4 regions of the Sphingobium sp. BHU LFT2 genome follow, and region 2 is predicted to be linked to each of the others. Evidence: riboswitches for the same ligand, from Rfam matches in the RefSeq annotation. Region 2 holds a riboswitch; each other region holds the start of a gene.
The links. A riboswitch is a leader RNA that binds a small molecule or an ion and turns the genes downstream of it on or off. The one in region 2 is predicted to bind cobalamin.

Region 1 (4,209 bases), 540 kb from region 2:
AACGCATATTCGGCGCGCAAGTCGACCAATGTATAATCGTCCAGCCGGGTGGTGTTGGCCGCATTGTCATAGCTGTGGCCGGACCAGCGCAGCGCCGCGCCGGTGGTGAGGCCGAAGGGCCAGGCATAGCTGATCGAACCATTGGCGCTGTTGCGCGGCCGGCGCGGCAGCCAATTGCCTTCGTTCGCAGTGTCCTCCGAACGATCCTCCGCCACGGTCCAGCTATAATTGCCGTCAATGGTCAGCCCCTTGACCGGCTCGACCGCCACCTGCGCCTCTATCCCATGCGCCTTGGCGCGCGCGACATTGAGATAATAGCCATAACGGCGGGTGGTGGTGCCGGGCGTGAAGCAGAGCGGATCGGTCGAACTGGAGGAACAGCTATTATAGATGATCTGGTCGGTCGTGGTCCGATCAAACCAGGTCGCACCCAGTCGCAGTTTCTCGCCAAAGAAACGCTGCTCCGCGCCCGCTTCCCAGCCATGGGCGCGTTCGGGATCGAGCGCCTGATTCCCATATTCGGAAAAGAGCTGATAGAGGGTCGGCGCCTTGAACCCCTCGCCATAGCTGGCGCGCAGCACCGTCCCGGTCGGCAGCGCCCAGACGCCACCGGCGGAAAAGAGGGTCCGGCCGCCATAGCGGTTATGATCGTCGTAGCGCAGCCCGCCGGTCAGGGTCAGGCCCGTAATCGGCTGGGCATTGAGCTGGCCATAGACGCTGGTGATCTCCGCCTTGCCGCGGGCCGGGTCGGGAATCGGCACCGAAAGCGACGCCGAAGGCGACACGCTGCGGAAGCGGCTATTCTCATTCTCCACCCCGAACAGCGCGGTCCAGCCGTCGGCGATCGCGAAGCTACCCTGATATTCCAGCCGCTGGTTGCGCCCCGCCGCGTCGAACGTCTGCTTGCGCGGGTTGCGCGGGTCGTAATTGTCGCGATCGGTGTCGGTATAGCCATAGCCGAAACGGTTGCGGAAGCGGCCGTCGAGCAGTGCGACGTTAAGGCCGGCATAGCCGACAAATTCGCGATTGGTGCCATAGGCGGGGCTGTCCGCGCTGGTGGCGTCGAAATCGACCTTACCATCGGAATAATAGCCGCGCAGATCGGCGCTGATCCCGTCCGCCAGCGCAACCTCTACCCGGCCGGTGACGCTGCGGTTGGTATAGCCGTCCTTCTCCTTGCCGCCAAAGGCCGGGCTGATCGCGGAAATACCGTCGGTGGTGAAGCTCTGGCCGCCGATCCGCCAGCTGACCGGGCCGGTCTTGCCGCCCAGCGCCGCGCGGGCGCTGACCGTGTCGCGCGATCCCGCTTCGATGTCGAAACTCCCCTCCAGCGCCTTTTCGGGCATGGCGGTCACGATATTAACGACGCCGCCGATCGCCTGGCTGCCCCACAGGGTCGACTGGGGGCCGCGCAGCACTTCGATCCGCGAGGCGTCGCCGACCAGCAGATTGGCGAAATTATAGCCGCCGCCGGCCGAGGAGGGATCGTTGAGCTTCACCCCGTCGATCACAACCACGGTCTGGTCGGATTCCGCGCCGCGGATGCGCAGCGATGTCGCCGTGCCATAGCCGCCGTTGCGCGACATGCTGACGCCGGGCGTGCGCAGCAGCAATTCGGTGACGCCCAGATCCTGCGCCCGGTCGATCGCCGCCTTGTCGAGCACGGTGACGGAAGACGACACTTGATCGGCCGGCGTGGCGATGCGGGTAGCGGTGACGAGGATCGAGGATGCCCCGGCATCGGCGGCCGCATCGGGCGGCGGCGCCTGCTGCGCCTCTTCGGCGAAGGCGGTGGTAGAGAGAAGGAAAGAACAGAAAGTCAGATATTTGAACATGCAGGCCCCCGGACGAGGGACCGCATCCCAGGGACGATATCGGTGCCCGGCCGGGCGCGACATGGTCCCCGCAATTTGCGGTCCACCTGTCGCCACGCGGGTTCACCCCCGTCCGCTCGGCACACCCTGTCCGCGCGAAGGACGACCGCGACGGGCAGGTCTCCTGGCTCGCGGGTCATCGCTGATTCATGCCGCCTTCTCAGAACCTTGTGGTCCCAATGGCATGTGGCACAAAGGCTCGCCGCTCACAGTTGCAGGGGCAGCCGGGGTCTTGAACCCCATTCCCTTTTCATCCCCGTTGCCGGGGAACCTGTCGCAGTCCGGGCGATAGGCGAGCCCGACTGGAGCGTCAATCTTCCTTGCCTGGCGGAGCGCGCCGGCTAAGGGAGGTGGCCATGCGGATATTTGCGTCCATCGGCCCCGGCAAGGGAATGATCGCCCTGATGATCGCCCTGATCGGCGGCGCTACATTATGGGCGGCTACCGCTCGCCAGCCTGCCAATGCAAGCAAACGTCCGCAACGGATCGTGTCGCTCAACCTGTGCGCCGACCAGTTGCTGGTCGCGCTGGCCGATCGCGACCAGATTGCCGGGCTGACCCATAATGCCGGCGATCGGCAGATGTCGGCGGTGGCTGCCGTAACGAAGGGCCTGCCCATCCTCGATGGATCGGCCGAGCAGATTTTGGCAACCAATCCCGATCTGGTGATCGGCATGCCGGCGCGGCGCAATCCGGCGATCGCGATCCTCAAGGCCCAGCATTATCCCGCCGTCGACCTCAAAAGCGCGGACAGCTATGCCGATATCGTCGCGTCGATCCGCACCGTGGCGCAGGCCATTGGCCATACCGACCGGGGCGAAGCAATGATCGCGCGGATGGACCGGGATCTGGCCGCCCTGCCCCGCGCCCCCAAACAGAAGATCGCGGCCTATTATCAGCGGCGCGGCTACATGACCGGCACCGGCACGCTGGTCGACGACCTGATGACGCGGGCGGGGCTGCGCAACCTGGCCGCCGACCTTGGCAAGCCGGCGATCGCGCAGGTCAGCCTGGAGGAGATGGTCGCCGCCCGGCCCGACTATCTGATCGTCGAGAGCGCCACCGACCGGATCACCGACCAGGGCACCGAAATGCTGCACCATCCCGTGCTGCGCGACATAGCGCGCATCAGCCTGCCCCAGGCCTGGACCGTGTGCGGCGGACCGGCCTATGTGCAGGCGGCACGCGCCCTCTCCCAGGCCGTCAGCGCCCGCTGAAGCTGGGCCGGCTCAGCCCTCGATGAAGTTGGCGGCTACCTCGGCCGGCACCCGCATCAGCCGGCCGCTTTCCTTGTCGATCATCGCCCAGGTGGATTTCGCCGACACCTTCACCTTGCCGTCCGGTCCGGTGAACTCGATCAGCCGGTCGAACCGCGCGCCGCGCGGCCCTTCCGGTATCCAGGTGCGGCCCGATACGACATCGCCCTCGGTCACGTTGCCGCGATAATCGACCTCATGCCGGGTCACGACCCAGATATAGGCGTCGACATGGGCCGGGTCGGCATCGGTCATCCAATGTTCGACCGACAATTGCTCCATCCACTGCACCCACACCGCATTGTTCACATGGCCCAGCACATCGATATGCTCGGGCCGCGCGGTGAACTGCTTGGTGAAGCTCGACGCCATCAGCCTTCCACTCCCAGCTGCCACAGGATGAACGCAAATTCCTCGGCGGTCTCGTGCAGGCTCTCGAACCGGCCCGACTTGCCACCATGGCCCGCGCCCATATTGGTCTTGAGCAGCAGGATATTCTTGTCGGTCTTGGTGGCGCGCAGCTTTGCCACCCATTTGGCCGGCTCCCAATAGGTGACGCGCGGATCGTTCAGCCCGGCAGTCACCATCAGCGGCGGATAATGTTGCGCGGTGACATGGGTGTAAGGGTCATAGGACTGGATGGTGCGGAATGCGGCCTCATCCTCGATCGGATTGCCCCATTCGGGCCATTCGCCCGGCGTCAGTGGCAGCGTTTCGTCCAGCATGGTGTTGAGCACATCGACGAACGGCACATGCGCCACCACCGCGCCCCACAGGTCGGGGTCGGAGTTGATGACCGCGCCCATCAGCTCGCCGCCGGCCGATCCGCCCGAAATGCTGATCCTGCCCCTGGCAGAATAGCCAAGATCGATCAGCCCCTTCGCAACATCGACGAAATCGGTGAAGGTGTTGGTGCGCTTGTCGAGCTTGCCGTCCAGATACCATTGCTGGCCCATATCGTCGCCGCCGCGAATATGGGCGATGGCAAAGGCAAAGCCGCGATCCAGCAGCGACAGGCGGCTGGTCGAGAAACCCGGCTCCATCGCCAGGCCATAGGCGCCATAGCCATAGAGGTGCAG
Region 2 (4,209 bases):
ACAGCGCGCCGATCGCCGCCAGCGCGGTGACGATCGCCAGCAGCGGCAACGCCATCGGGTGCAGTTCGGACAGGCCGAAATAAAGCGCGATCACCGCCCCCAGCGCCGCCGCATTGGACACGCCCAGCACGGCGGGTTCGGCCAGCGGATTACGCAGATAGCCCTGCAATGCCGCACCCGACAGGCCCAGCATGGCGCCGACCAGCAGGCCGATCGCCATGCGCGGCAGGCGCAGGTCGATGACGATCGCGCGCGCCACCATGTCGCCACCGCCCGCCAGCACCGCCAAGATGCGCGCCGGCGCGATCGTCACCGATCCCAGCGCGACCGACGCGATGCCCGCGACCAGCAGCAGGGCGATCAGCCCCGGCAGCAACAGGGGATGCCGCCGCTCCTTAGAAGCGGACACGCACGCCGCCATAGGCCGACCGGCCATAGGTGCCATAGCCATAGGCCGTGGCGTAATCCGCATCGAACAGATTGTCGATCCGGCCATAGACTTCCAGATGGTCGCCCACGGGGAAGGACGCGCGCAGCCCGGCCAGCGCATAGCCGTCGAGCCGGCGCGTGTTGGCCGTGTCGTCATAGCTGTCGCCAACCATGGTCAGGGTCGCGCCGGTCGACAGGCCGAAGGCCCAGAGATAGTCGGCCGACACACTCACCGCATTGGCGGCGCGGCGCGGCAGGCGATTGCCGTCGGTGGCCCCGCCCGACCGGTCGCGCGCATCGACATAGCTGTAGGACGCCGCCACCGTCAGCGCCTCGACCGGCTTCAGCGTCAGCGTCGCTTCCACGCCCTTGGCGCGGGTCCGGTCCAGATTGCCATAGATGTAGGTCGCATAGTCATAGTTGATCTGGTTGCGGGTATCGCGTCGGAAGGCGGTCAGCGACAGCACCGCCTTGTCCCCGTCCAGGCTCTGGTCGAAGCCGATATCATAGCTTTTCGACCGCTCCGGCCGCAGCGCGCTGTTGCCGCTATAGGTGTCGTAAAGCTGATAGAGCGACGGCGCCTTGAACCCCTCGCCATAGGAAAGGCGGATATTGGTCGCGCCGGCGTTCGGCGTGTAATTGGCGTTGGCGCCAAAGGTGGTCGCGCCGCCGAACTGGCTATGATCGTCATGGCGCAACCCGCCGGTGACGGCGAGGCCGGTGAGCGGCTTCACCACCGCCAGCGCATAGACGCTGTCGATATTCGCCTTCGCGCTCGCTATGTCGCCAAAGCCGAAATACTCATAGTCCGGCCGCTCATGCTCATAGCCGAAGATCAGCTTGGCCTGATCCACCGGGGCATAGACACCCTCATATTCGAAGCGCAGATTGGTGCCCGAATAGCCATAGTCCGGGTCGGTGCCGCGCACGAAATAATAGTCGCGATCGTTGCGCATCCAGGTGACGGCGGCACGGTTGGTCAGCTTGCCGTCGAGCAGCGCCAGATTGATCCCGGCATAGCCGACATATTGGTCCAGCTTGCTGACGTCGCTGCTGTCGGCCGGCGCGCCGAAGAAGCTGTCATAGTCGAGATCGGCATGGATATAGTAACCGCGCAGGTCGAGGCTCAGCGTGTCGGAAAAGGCGATCTTCAGCTTGGCGTTGGTGGCGATATTCTCATAGCCATCCTTCTCCACGCCGCCAAACGACCGGCCGACCGAGGAAATGCCGTCGGTGTTGAAATAGGCGACGCCCAACCCGCCCGACACCGCGCCGCGCGTGCCCGACACATCGGCCTTGGCGTTCAGCGTATCGCTATAGCCATAATCGGCCGAGGCGTTAACCTCGAAACCCTCGCTGGGCGCGCCGGTCATCACATTGACCACGCCGCCGATCGCCTGGCTGCCATAGACCACCGAGTTGGAGCCGCGCAGCACTTCGATCCGGCGGATATTGCCGGTCAGCAGATGGCCGAAATCATAGCCGTCGCCGATGCCGCTCGGGTCGTTGACCTTGACCCCGTCGATCAGCACCAGCGTCTGGGTCGTCTCCGCGCCGCGCAGCGACACGCCGGTCACGCCGCCGGTGGAGCCGTTGCGGCTGAAGCGGACGCCCGGCGTGGTGGCGAGCAGTTCGACGACATCGACCGCCTGGCGCGTTCTGATCGTGTCGGCATCGATCACCGTGATCGCCTGGCCGACCTCGTCGCGCGGCTGCGCAATGCCCGAAGCGGTGACGACGATATCGTCATCCTGTGCCAGATCCTGGGCCAGTGCCGGCGTAGCGGCCAGCAGCGCGATCAGCGAAATCCCCAACATCTTCATTTTATCGTCCCCCGGCGTCCGTCGATTTGGAACCGGGGCGTCCGCACAAGCGGTCGCTGCGTGAGGATCGGGAAGACGCCAGCACCCCGCCCCACGCATCGATGCGGCCCCGGCCGCCATGGGCGTCGCTCGACGGAAACACCGCGCCATGGCCATCCCCTGGGCCAGGGCAAGAGCGACCAGACGCCGGCAGGTCTCCTGGCTCGCGGGTCAGGGCAGCGATGCGCCAGCCTTCCCGGACCTGTCGGTCCAGTGGCCGGTTCCGGCCCTCCCCTTTTGAAGAGCTTGGGAACCCTGCGCATCGCGCTCACCGCTTACAGTTGCAGGGACAGCCGCGGATTTGGAAGGGCTGCGCCCCCCGCACCGCATTCCCGTTTTCAGCCCTTGCGGGCACCGGCGCGATCATGCGCGTCCGGGGCTTTGGATCACCCCGGCGCGCGGCCCCCATAAGCCAAAGCACAAGCCCTGCCAAGCGGGCCAGGATCGCCCCGGCGGATCGTTGCGCGGCGCCGGCGGGCGGCTATGCAGAGGCCTCTGACCCAAGGAGCCGACATGTCCGATTCGCCAGATCTATCCTTGATGGCCATCACTGCCGCCGACGTCGCCGATGCCGCGCGGCTGATCGCGCCGGCGGCGGTCCGCACCCCGCTGATCGAGAATGCCGCGCTCAACGATTTGTGCGGCCGGCGCGTGCTGGTGAAGTTCGAGGGCGCCCAGCATAGCGGATCGTTCAAGTTCCGTGGCGCCTATAACCGCCTCGCCCGGCTGAACGATGCGGAACGGGCGGCGGGCGTCGTCGCCTGGTCCTCGGGCAATCATGCCCAGGGCGTCGCCTTTGCCGCCCGCCTGCTCGGCATTCCCGCCACGATCGTGATGCCGGCCGATGCCCCGGCGATCAAGACCGCCAACACCCGCGCGCTCGGCGCAGAGGTCGTTCCCTATGACCGCTTCACCCAGAGCCGCGAGGAAATCGCCACCGCCCTGGCCACCGAACGCGGCGCGACGCTGGTTCCCTCCTTCGACGATCCCTTCATCATCGCCGGCCAGGGCACGATCGGCCTCGAAATACTCGACCAGGCCCAGGCCGCCGGCGCCGACCTCGCACAGATTCTCGTCTGCTGCGGTGGCGGTGGGCTGGTCGCGGGCACGGCCACGGCGATCAAGACCGCCCGCCCGGACATCAGCGTCTATGCGGTCGAGCCTGCCGGTTTCGAAGATACCGCCCGCTCGCTCGCCAGCGGCGTGCGCGAAAGTGTCTCGCCCGACGCGCGCAGCATCTGCGACGCCCTGCTGGCGCCCAGCCCCGGCGCGCTGACCTTCCCGATCAACCATGCCCTGCTGGCCGGCGGCCTGGTCGTCAGCGACGATCAGGTGCGCGACGCGATGCGCTTCGCCTTCACCACGCTCAAGCTGGTGGTCGAACCGGGCGGCGCGGTCGCCCTCGCCGCCATGCTCGCCGGCCTCGCCCCGCCCACCGACGGCGCCACCGCCCTCGTCATCTCCGGCGCCAATGTCGATCCGGCCGCCTATGCCGCGATCATCGGCGGCCAAGACGCCTGACCGCTGGTCTTTTGCCCCGTCCCGCACTAAATGCGGCGCCATGATGAGCCGCTTTTCCAAGATGCATGGTCTGGGCAATGATTTCGTCGTGATCGACGCGCGCCAGGCGCCGGTCGCGATGACGGAAGCGCGCGCCCGCGCCATTGCCGATCGCCATGCCGGCATCGGCTGCGACCAGCTGATCGTCATCGGCGATGCGGAGGCCGGCGATCAGGCCGACGTGTCGATGCTGATCTTCAATTCCGACGGTTCGGAAGTGGAAGCCTGTGGCAATGCCACCCGCTGCGTGCCGCTGTTCGTTGGCAAGGATGTGCTGATCCGGACCAGGGCCGGGCTGCTCGACGCCAAGAGCGTGGACGGCGGCGCCAGCGTCGACATGGGCGCGCCTCGCTTCGAA
Region 3 (4,209 bases), on a different contig from region 2:
CCTGCGATCCATCGGCAAGGGTCATGGTGCGCTGTTCGCCCGTCGCCGTCATCGCATCGGACCGCAGCGCTGTCGGCCAGTCCCCGATCGCGCCCGCGACAAGAAGGGCGACGCTGGCCGCGACGGCCGGCGCAGTCCATTTTCTTTTGCCTTCCGGTCGGCCGACCGGCGGATAGCCCGGCAATGGCGGCTCGCTGAGCCTGCGCTGCGTCACTTCCGAACGAATGGCCGGATGCCCCATGAAGCGCCACGCCGCACGGGCCTTCTCAAAGGCCGGCGGGTGACGGGGATCGCTGCCCAGCCATTGTTCCAGAGCCGCAATGCCATCATCGGTCAGGCCGGCATCCTGTTCGACCGCCCAGCGCGTCGCGGCATCCTCGATCGGATCCGGAGCATCGTCGTCAGCGCCCATAATGCATTCCGATCGCTTCTCCCGCCTCAACCATGGAAATTTCACACTTTCCATAATCATTGACGTTCGAAAGCGGCATCCGGACACTCCGCAAGCCAACAAATCGCCTCATTCACTTTCCCCTAGTCGGGTCATGCAATGCTGCAAAGCCTGCTGGAGATGTCGGACGACCATGCTGCGGGAAATCCCGATCCGATGCGCAATGTCGTCCAGAGTAAGCTCGTCAAATTTGCGCAGGATGAAGATTTCTCTGGTTCGCGCGGGGAGTTCGTCGATGGCGGCCATCGTCACGGCCAGACGCTGGCGATCGGACAGTTCGGTATCGGCTCCAACCATGTCGGCCGGGATTTCCTCGGGGAGCGTATCGGCGGCGTGGAACAGGGCAGCATATCTGCCGTCCGCCCTGATGCGATCCTTCGCAAGATTGGCGGCCAGCCTGAACAGATAGGCCCGCTTGTTCAGGATTGGCGGATCATCCTCGATACGCTGCACCCTGAACCAGAGGCTTTGCGTGACGTCCTCCGCTGCCGGCCGATCGCGCAATATGCTTTCGACAAGTCGCAGGAGCGACGTGCGCTCTTGCAGGAGCAGGCGCGTAAGGGCGGCGGCGTTGTTGAGCATCGCTATCTGCCGCCGCATTACGTGCATTGATAATCGTTCGCAACAACTCATGTGCCGCTTGTTCATGACTGCTAACGGGGCGGTGTGTTCAGCACCTGAGCGTCAGGGACAGCCGCATACCGGCCGTCCAGGCATGACCAAATTCCACGTTCTACGAATTTCTTGCTATCCTGTTCGATAGCCCATAGTTCCCAGCCCGTCCCCTACCGGGGGACAAGATCGCGTTGGTGCTTCGAAAGAGGCTTAAAAGGGAACGCGGTGGAGGGGTACTGCCCCTGAAGCCGAGGCTGTCCCTGCAACTGTAAGCGGATAGCGCGATGCATATCTCGGCAGGCCAAGGATGCCTGTCGCAGCCACTGGGCCGGACGCTAACTCCTGCGAGGCCTGGGAAGGCCGTGCATCGTGCAATGACCCGTGAGCCAGGAGACCTGCCAGCGTCCGGTCGCTCTTGCCTTGGTCCAGGGGATGGCCGCGGCACGGTGTATTCCGTCTGAGCGACGAACTTGCGGCCAGGCCGCAACGGTGGGTTCCGCCGGTCGCTCGTTTGCGCCCGGTCTCCACCGCTGCGCCCGTGCGAGGAGACGTCCTCCTGCGCGGGAACCTGTCCGTTCGACTGGAAAACGCAACGGGGGTTACACATGAATACACGATCGCTTCTTTCCGGCCTGATCCGTTCCGGCGCATCATGTTGCGCACTGGCGGCAAGTGTCACCGCAACGCATGCTCAGGAGACCGCCGACGCCGCGCCCGGTGGCACGGAGAACATCGTCGTCACGGCGCGCAAGGCCGGCGTCCTGCAACTTGGCCAGCAGGCCGATGCCTCCAGCCGCCTTGGCCTGACGCCTATGCAGACGCCCGCAAGCGTCGATGTCATCACCAAGGAGATGATCCGCAGTCTTGGTGACCGCACGGTCGTTGCGGCGGCGGCGCGCGCGCCGGGCCTGATCAACAATTCCTCGGCATTCGCCTATTCCCTGAGTTCGCGCGGGTTCACCGGCTACACCTCGGTGATGCAGCTCTATGACGGCATGCGGGTCTATACGACGACCACGCAGACCTTCCCCGCCGATCCCTGGATGGCCGAGCGCATCGAGGTGCTGCGCGGCGCAGCGTCCGTGCTCTATGGCGAAGGCGGCATCGGCGGCGCCATCAACGTTGTGCGCAAAAAGCCCAACACCGAAGAGTTCGAAGGTGAACTACGCCTCAGCGGCGGCTCTTTCGATACATATGCAGCGGCCGGCGGGATCGGCGGGCCAATCGGGGACAAGCTGTCCTACCGCGTGGATCTCAGCTACAACCGGTCGGACGGCTGGATGGAGCGCGGACGCTCCCGTAGTCTCGCCCTGTCGGCCGCGCTGCGCTACCAGGCCAATGACGATCTAGTGCTGACCCTGACGCATGACCGCGCCGATCTCGATCCGACGATCTGGTATGGTACGCCGCTGCGGGATGGCAAGCTGGTCCGCGATATCCGCAAGAAGAACTACAATATCGCCGACCGCTCGTTGCGCTTCGACGACGCCTGGACCCAGGCCAAGGCGGAATGGACGCCGGCGGACGGCGTGGCGATCACCAACGTCGCGTACTATCTCACCGGTTTCAAGCACTGGCGCAATGCGGAGGGCTATGCCTGGTCCGGCGATCAGATCCGCCGGTCGAGCTATCTGGAAATCTTCTACAAGACCAAGCAGTGGGGCGACCGCTTCAACGCTGTGTTCGACCACACATTGCTGGGCATGAACCACCGCCTAAGCCTGGGCGGAGAGTATAACAGCGGATCGCTGCTGCGTACCGACAGTTCGCCCAATTCCCGCTCCGATCTGGTGGATCCCTACGACTACGCGCCCGGCACGTTTCTGGATGGCGCCTTCGGCACACGCTACAAGTACAAGACCAATGTACAGCAATGGGCGCTGTTCGGCGAAAGCCGCCTCTCGCTGTCGGATCGACTGTCGCTGGTGACGGGCCTGCGCTACGATCGCCCGAAGACCGAGCGCCATGATGCGCTCGATCCGAGCGCCAACTACACCGCGCGCTATCCCAGTACCAGTTGGCGTGCGGGGCTGGTCTACAATCCCACGGACACGATCTCGCTTTACGCGCAATATTCCGCGGCCGCCGATCCGGTGACGGCGTTCCTCACCGCTACGCTGGCACAGACGAGCTTCGATGTATCGACCGGGCGGCAATGGGAAGCGGGTGCCAAGGCGACCTTTCTCGACGGGCGCGGCGAATTCACGCTGTCGGGCTATCGCATCGTCAAGAAGAAGATCCTGACACGCTCCGCCAATGATCCCACGGTGTCTGTGCAGGTCGGCCAGCAATCGTCGTACGGCGTCGAGGCATCGTTCGGACTGGCCGTGACCAGGACATTCAGCATCCTGACCAACGGAACGATCCTGAACGCGCAATATGACGACTTCGACGAACTGATCGGCACGGCGCTTGTCAGCCGCAACGGCAACATGCCGATCGGGGTTGCCGAAAAGGCAGCCAATCTGTGGCTTTCTTGGCGGCCGGTGCAACCGCTGCACCTCGACACCGGCCTGCGCTATGTCGGCAAACGCTATTCGGACGCCGCCAATACCCGTCGCATTCCGGCCTATACGCTCGTCGATGCTTCGGCCCGCTACGACCTGGGCAAGAAGACGAGCGTGACGCTCAACCTGCGCAATGTCTTCGACCGGATCTACGTCCAGAACAGCTATTCCACCTCGCAGTGGGTGCTGGGTGAGCCGCGCAGCGTCGCGGTGACGTTCGAGCAGCGGTTCTGATCGTGCCGGCGAGGCAGGAGCCGGGCTGGCGCACCATCGCGCCGCGCGTGCTGGCATCGACGGTCGGCACCTATGGTCTGTGTTATGCGTGGATTTGCGCGGCGGTACGCCTGCTGCCGATGGATGCGGTTGACGCCAACATCCTTGCGACCTGCCTCGCCTTCATATTGTTCGTTGCGGTGATCCTTCGCGCCTTCGCGGTGCGCAGCGTCACGCGGATCTGGGGCGAACTGCTGGTGGGCACGGCCCTCCCCTTCGCCCTGATGCTGGGGGTCGCCAGATGAAGGATAGCCTGCGCCAATCCATGGGCTGGTTCCATACATGGTGTGGGCTGCTGTTCGGCTGGGTTTTGTTCGGCATCCTGCTGACCGGATCGCTGGCGGTGTTCTATACCGAGATCAA
Region 4 (4,209 bases), on a different contig from region 2:
ACCTGGCCGCCTGTGTCGGCGCCGGGCTGATCGATTGCGCACCGCTGCTGGAAGACCAGCTCAATGGCCTGATGGCGCTGCCGGTGGCGGAGCGGGTCGCCCTGCGCCGCCGGATCAGCGCGCTGTTGTCGGACCCCGCCCATCGCCCGGCGGTCGAGCCGCTGCTGCACCGGGCGGCGGACTGCATGCTGCATCTGCCGGCGCGGATCGGCGACTATAGCGACTTCTATGTCGGCATCCATCACGCCAACAATATCGGCCGCCAGTTCCGGCCCGACAATCCGCTGCTGCCCAATTATAAATATGTGCCGATCGGCTATCATGGCCGGGCATCCTCGATCCGCCCGTCGGGCGCGCCGCTGGTCCGCCCGCGCGGCCAGCGCAAGCCGCCCGAGGTCGATGTGCCGGTGGTCGGCCCGACCGCCCGGCTCGACTATGAGCTGGAACTGGGCGTGTGGATCGGCGCCGGCAATGATCTGGGAAGCCCGATCCCCATCAGCGAGGCGGCCGATCATGTCGCCGGCTTCTGCCTGCTCAACGACTGGTCGGCGCGCGACTTCCAGGCGTGGGAATATCAGCCGCTGGGGCCTTTCCTCGCCAAGAATTTCCATTCGACCATTTCACCCTGGGTGGTGACGCCCGAGGCGCTGGCGCCGTTCCGCATCGCCCAGCCGCCCCGGCCGCAGGGCGATCCCGCGCCGCTGCCTTACCTCAGTGATGCCGACGACCAGGCCCATGGCGCGCTGGCGCTGACGCTGGAAGTCTATCTCTCCACCCAGGCGATGCGCGACGCGGGCCAGCCACCGATGCGGCTGAGCCAGGGGCCGGCGAGCAACATGTACTGGACCGTCAGCCAGATCGTCACCCATCATGCGTCCAATGGCTGCAACCTGATGCCCGGCGACTTGCTGGGCAGCGGCACCATTTCCGCTCCGACGCGCGACGGCTATGGCAGCCTGATGGAGATCAGCAGTGGCGGCCGCGAGCCGATCAGCCTGCCATCGGGCGAGACGCGCTGCTTCCTGGAGGATGGCGACGAGGTGACATTACGCGCCACCGCGTCCGCCCCCGGCCATGTGTCGATCGGCTTTGGCGAATGCCGCGCGATGATCGTGCCGGCGCGATGAGCGACCTCACCCTTCATGGCTATTGGCGGTCGAGCGCGAGCTATCGCGTGCGGATCGCGCTGGCCCTGAAGGGTGTCGACTATGCGCAGGTCGCCCATGACCTGCGCAGCGGTGCGCAGCGGGCACCCGACTATCAGGCGCTGGCGCCGCAGGGGCTGGTGCCCGCACTGGTCGATGGCGACAGCGTGCTGACGCAGAGCGGCGCGATCCTGGAATGGATCGAGGCGCGCTGGCCGCAGCCGCCTTTGCTGCCCGCCGACCCCGGCGATGCCGCGATCGTCCGTGCCATGGCCGGCATCATCGCCTGCGATATCCATCCGCTCGGCAATCTGCGCGTGTTGCAGGCGCTGCGGCAGGATTTTGGTGCCAGCGAGAATCAGGTCCGCGCCTGGATCGGCCGCTGGACTGGCGAAGGGCTGGCCGCGCTCGAAACACTGGTCGCCCGTCACGGCGGCACCCATGCCTTTGGCGACAGCCCGAGTTTCGCCGACTGCCATATCGTGCCCCAGCTCTACAATGCCCGGCGCTTCGGCGTCGACCTGACGCCCTTTCCGCGGCTGTGCGCCGTGGACGCGGCGGCATGCGCGCTCCCCGCCTTTGCCGCCGCGCACCCCGATCGCCAGCCCGACGCCGACGCATGAGCGACGCCGACACGCGCCTGTTCGCGACGCCGGCGGGCGTGCGCCTTTGCCCGATCGAGCAGTTCGCCGACGGCAAGGCGCGCAATTTCGTGCTGCAGATGCGGGCCGGCCGCTTCCATGGCTTTGCCGTGCGCACCGGCGATCATGTCGCCGGCTTTGTCGACCAATGCCCCCATGCCGGCCTGCCGCTGGCGCAGCAGCTGGACGATTATCTGACCCCGGATGGCAGCCATATCCGCTGTAGCTGGCACGGCGCCATTTTCCGCCGCGACGATGGTGTCTGCGTCGGCGGGCCGTGCGTCGGTCAGCGCCTTACGCCCTGGCCACTCGCCATCGCCGCTGGCTGGATTGTCACCGCTGCCCAAAGCGACTAGGAACCGGCCCAGGGACGGCGCTTCGCATCGTCCCGACATGATCGCGCCGGTGCCCCCACGGGGGCTTAAAATGGGAAGGCGGTGCGGATGCCATGGCGTCCAAATCCGCAGCTGTCCCTGCAACTGTGAGCGGCGAGCGTGATGAACAGCGCCCTCCCCAGCCGGGAGGGCAGCCACTGGGCCGGACGCTAAATCCTGCGAGGCCTGGGAAGGCCGTTCCTCCCGCTATGACCCGCAAGCCAGGAGACCTGCCGGCGTTTAGGTCGCTCTTGCTTTGGTCCAGGGGATGGCCGGGGCACGGTGTTCCGTCTGAGCGACAGGTTGGCGGCTGGAGCCGCGCGGTCACGCATCTGCGGGCGAACAAGCGCCCGTCCGCGATGCCGGCCGGCCGTGCGTGCGCGCCCGGTTCGCTCCCGCCCCGGTTGCTCCGGCGCGCGAGTATTTGTCATGGCCAACACTGCATCTGCCAAGATTCCGACCACCGTCATCACCGGCTTCCTGGGCGCGGGCAAGACCACGCTGATCCGCCATCTGCTGGAAAATGCGAAGGGGCGCCGGCTCGCCCTCATCATCAACGAATTTGGCGATGTCGGCGTCGACGGCGAACTGGTGAAGGGCTGCAACGACGCCGCCTGCCCGGAAGAGGATATTGTCGAGCTGGCCAATGGCTGCATCTGTTGCACCGTGGCCGACGATTTCCTGCCGACCATGACCGCGCTGCTCGACCGGCCGAGCCCGCCCGACCATATCATCATCGAGACGTCGGGGCTGGCCCTGCCCAAGCCGCTGGTCAAGGCCTTCCAGTGGCCCGACATCCGCACCCGCGCCACGGTGGACGGGGTGGTCGCGCTGATCGACGCCGATGCGGTCGCTGCCGGTCGCTTTGCCACCGACGAGGCGGCGCTGGCCGCCGCGCGTGCCGCCGATCCCAATCTGGACCATGACAGCCCGCTGGAGGAATTGTTCGAGGATCAGCTCGCCTGTGCCGATATGGTGGTGCTGAACAAGAGCGACCTGGTCGATGCCGACACGCTGGCCGCGGTCGAGGCGCAGGTCGATGCCGAGACGCGGCCCGGCGTAAAGATCGTCCGCGCCGCCCATGGTGCGGTCGATATCGGCGCGCTGCTGGGCATCGTCGCGGCGGCGGAGGATGATCTCGACGCCCGGCCCTCGCACCATGAGGCGGAGGGCGAGGATCATGACCATGATGATTTCGACAGCTTCGTCGTCAGTGGCGATGCGGTTGCCGATCCCGACACGCTGGTGCAGGCGCTGTCCGCGCTGATCGCCACCCACGACGTGCTGCGCGTCAAGGGCATGGTCGCGGTCGCGGGCAAACCGATGCGCCTCGTCGTGCAGGCGGTCGGCCCGCGCATCCAGCATTTCTTCGACCGCCCCTGGCAGGCGGGGGAGGCGCGCCGCACCCAGCTGGTGGTGATCGGCCAGAAGGGGCTGGACCGCGCCGCTATCGAGGCCGACATCCAGGCCGTGCTCGGCTGATGCATCTCCTGTCCGCCACGCCGGGAACGATCAGCGACGGCGAGGAGGCGATCGACCTAGACCAGCCGCCCGGCGACATCGTCATCCTGACCGTGGCGGACAGCGATCTGGCCTGTTTCGCCGCCGCCGCCGCGCGCCTGCCCGATGATGCGCCGAGCGTGCGGCTGGCTAATCTGCTGCAGCTCAAACATCCCTATTCGGTCGATCTCTATGTCGAGAAGGTGATCGCCAAGGCGCGGTTCGTCTGCGTCATCCTGCTCGGCGGCAAGAGCTATTGGCCCTATGGCGTGGACGAGATTGCACAGGTCGCGCGCGAAAGGGGCATCGCCTTCGCCGCGATCGCCGACGGGCGCGAGGGCGATCCCGCGCTGGATCTGGCTTCCACCGTGCCGGCGGCGATGCGCGAGCAGCTGCGCGACTATCTGCGCCAGGGCGGCACCGCCAATGCGCTGTCCTTCCTGCGCTGCGCCGCCCGGCTGACCGGCGCGGATGCGGGCGAGCCAGACCATCCGCTGCCGATTGCCGACGCGGGCCTCTATCTGCCCGGCCATGACCGGCCCGGCGTGG

Region 1: linked by a shared signal. The riboswitch ahead of JQK15_RS05295 (TonB-dependent receptor plug domain-containing protein) and the one ahead of JQK15_RS02530 (TonB-dependent receptor plug domain-containing protein) in region 2 are both predicted to bind cobalamin.
Region 3: linked by a shared signal. The riboswitch ahead of JQK15_RS18325 (TonB-dependent receptor) and the one ahead of JQK15_RS02530 (TonB-dependent receptor plug domain-containing protein) in region 2 are both predicted to bind cobalamin.
Region 4: linked by a shared signal. The riboswitch ahead of cobW (cobalamin biosynthesis protein CobW) and the one ahead of JQK15_RS02530 (TonB-dependent receptor plug domain-containing protein) in region 2 are both predicted to bind cobalamin.

What each region holds. Positions count from the first base shown of each region.
Region 1 is NZ_JAFCGW010000001.1:1,057,609-1,061,817, forward strand. It holds gene JQK15_RS05295 (TonB-dependent receptor plug domain-containing protein) at 1-1,835, opposite strand, end outside; cobalamin riboswitch at 1,972-2,164, opposite strand; gene JQK15_RS05300 (ABC transporter substrate-binding protein) at 2,231-3,091, shown strand; gene JQK15_RS05305 (acyl-CoA thioesterase) at 3,104-3,502, opposite strand; gene JQK15_RS05310 (S9 family peptidase) at 3,502-4,209, opposite strand, start outside.
Region 2 is NZ_JAFCGW010000001.1:513,542-517,750, forward strand. It holds gene JQK15_RS02525 (FecCD family ABC transporter permease) at 1-409, opposite strand, end outside; gene JQK15_RS02530 (TonB-dependent receptor plug domain-containing protein) at 396-2,252, opposite strand; cobalamin riboswitch at 2,424-2,665, opposite strand; gene JQK15_RS02535 (threonine ammonia-lyase) at 2,805-3,812, shown strand; gene dapF (diaminopimelate epimerase) at 3,853-4,209, shown strand, end outside.
Region 3 is NZ_JAFCGW010000011.1:10,465-14,673, forward strand. It holds gene JQK15_RS18315 (FecR family protein) at 1-412, opposite strand, end outside; gene JQK15_RS18320 (RNA polymerase sigma factor) at 521-1,099, opposite strand; cobalamin riboswitch at 1,242-1,483, shown strand; gene JQK15_RS18325 (TonB-dependent receptor) at 1,672-3,807, shown strand; gene JQK15_RS18330 (iron transporter) at 3,810-4,091, shown strand; gene JQK15_RS18335 (PepSY-associated TM helix domain-containing protein) at 4,088-4,209, shown strand, end outside.
Region 4 is NZ_JAFCGW010000003.1:39,366-43,574, reverse strand. It holds gene fahA (fumarylacetoacetase) at 1-1,127, shown strand, start outside; gene maiA (maleylacetoacetate isomerase) at 1,124-1,768, shown strand; gene JQK15_RS07515 (Rieske (2Fe-2S) protein) at 1,765-2,142, shown strand; cobalamin riboswitch at 2,173-2,412, shown strand; gene cobW (cobalamin biosynthesis protein CobW) at 2,590-3,642, shown strand; gene cobN (cobaltochelatase subunit CobN) at 3,642-4,209, shown strand, end outside.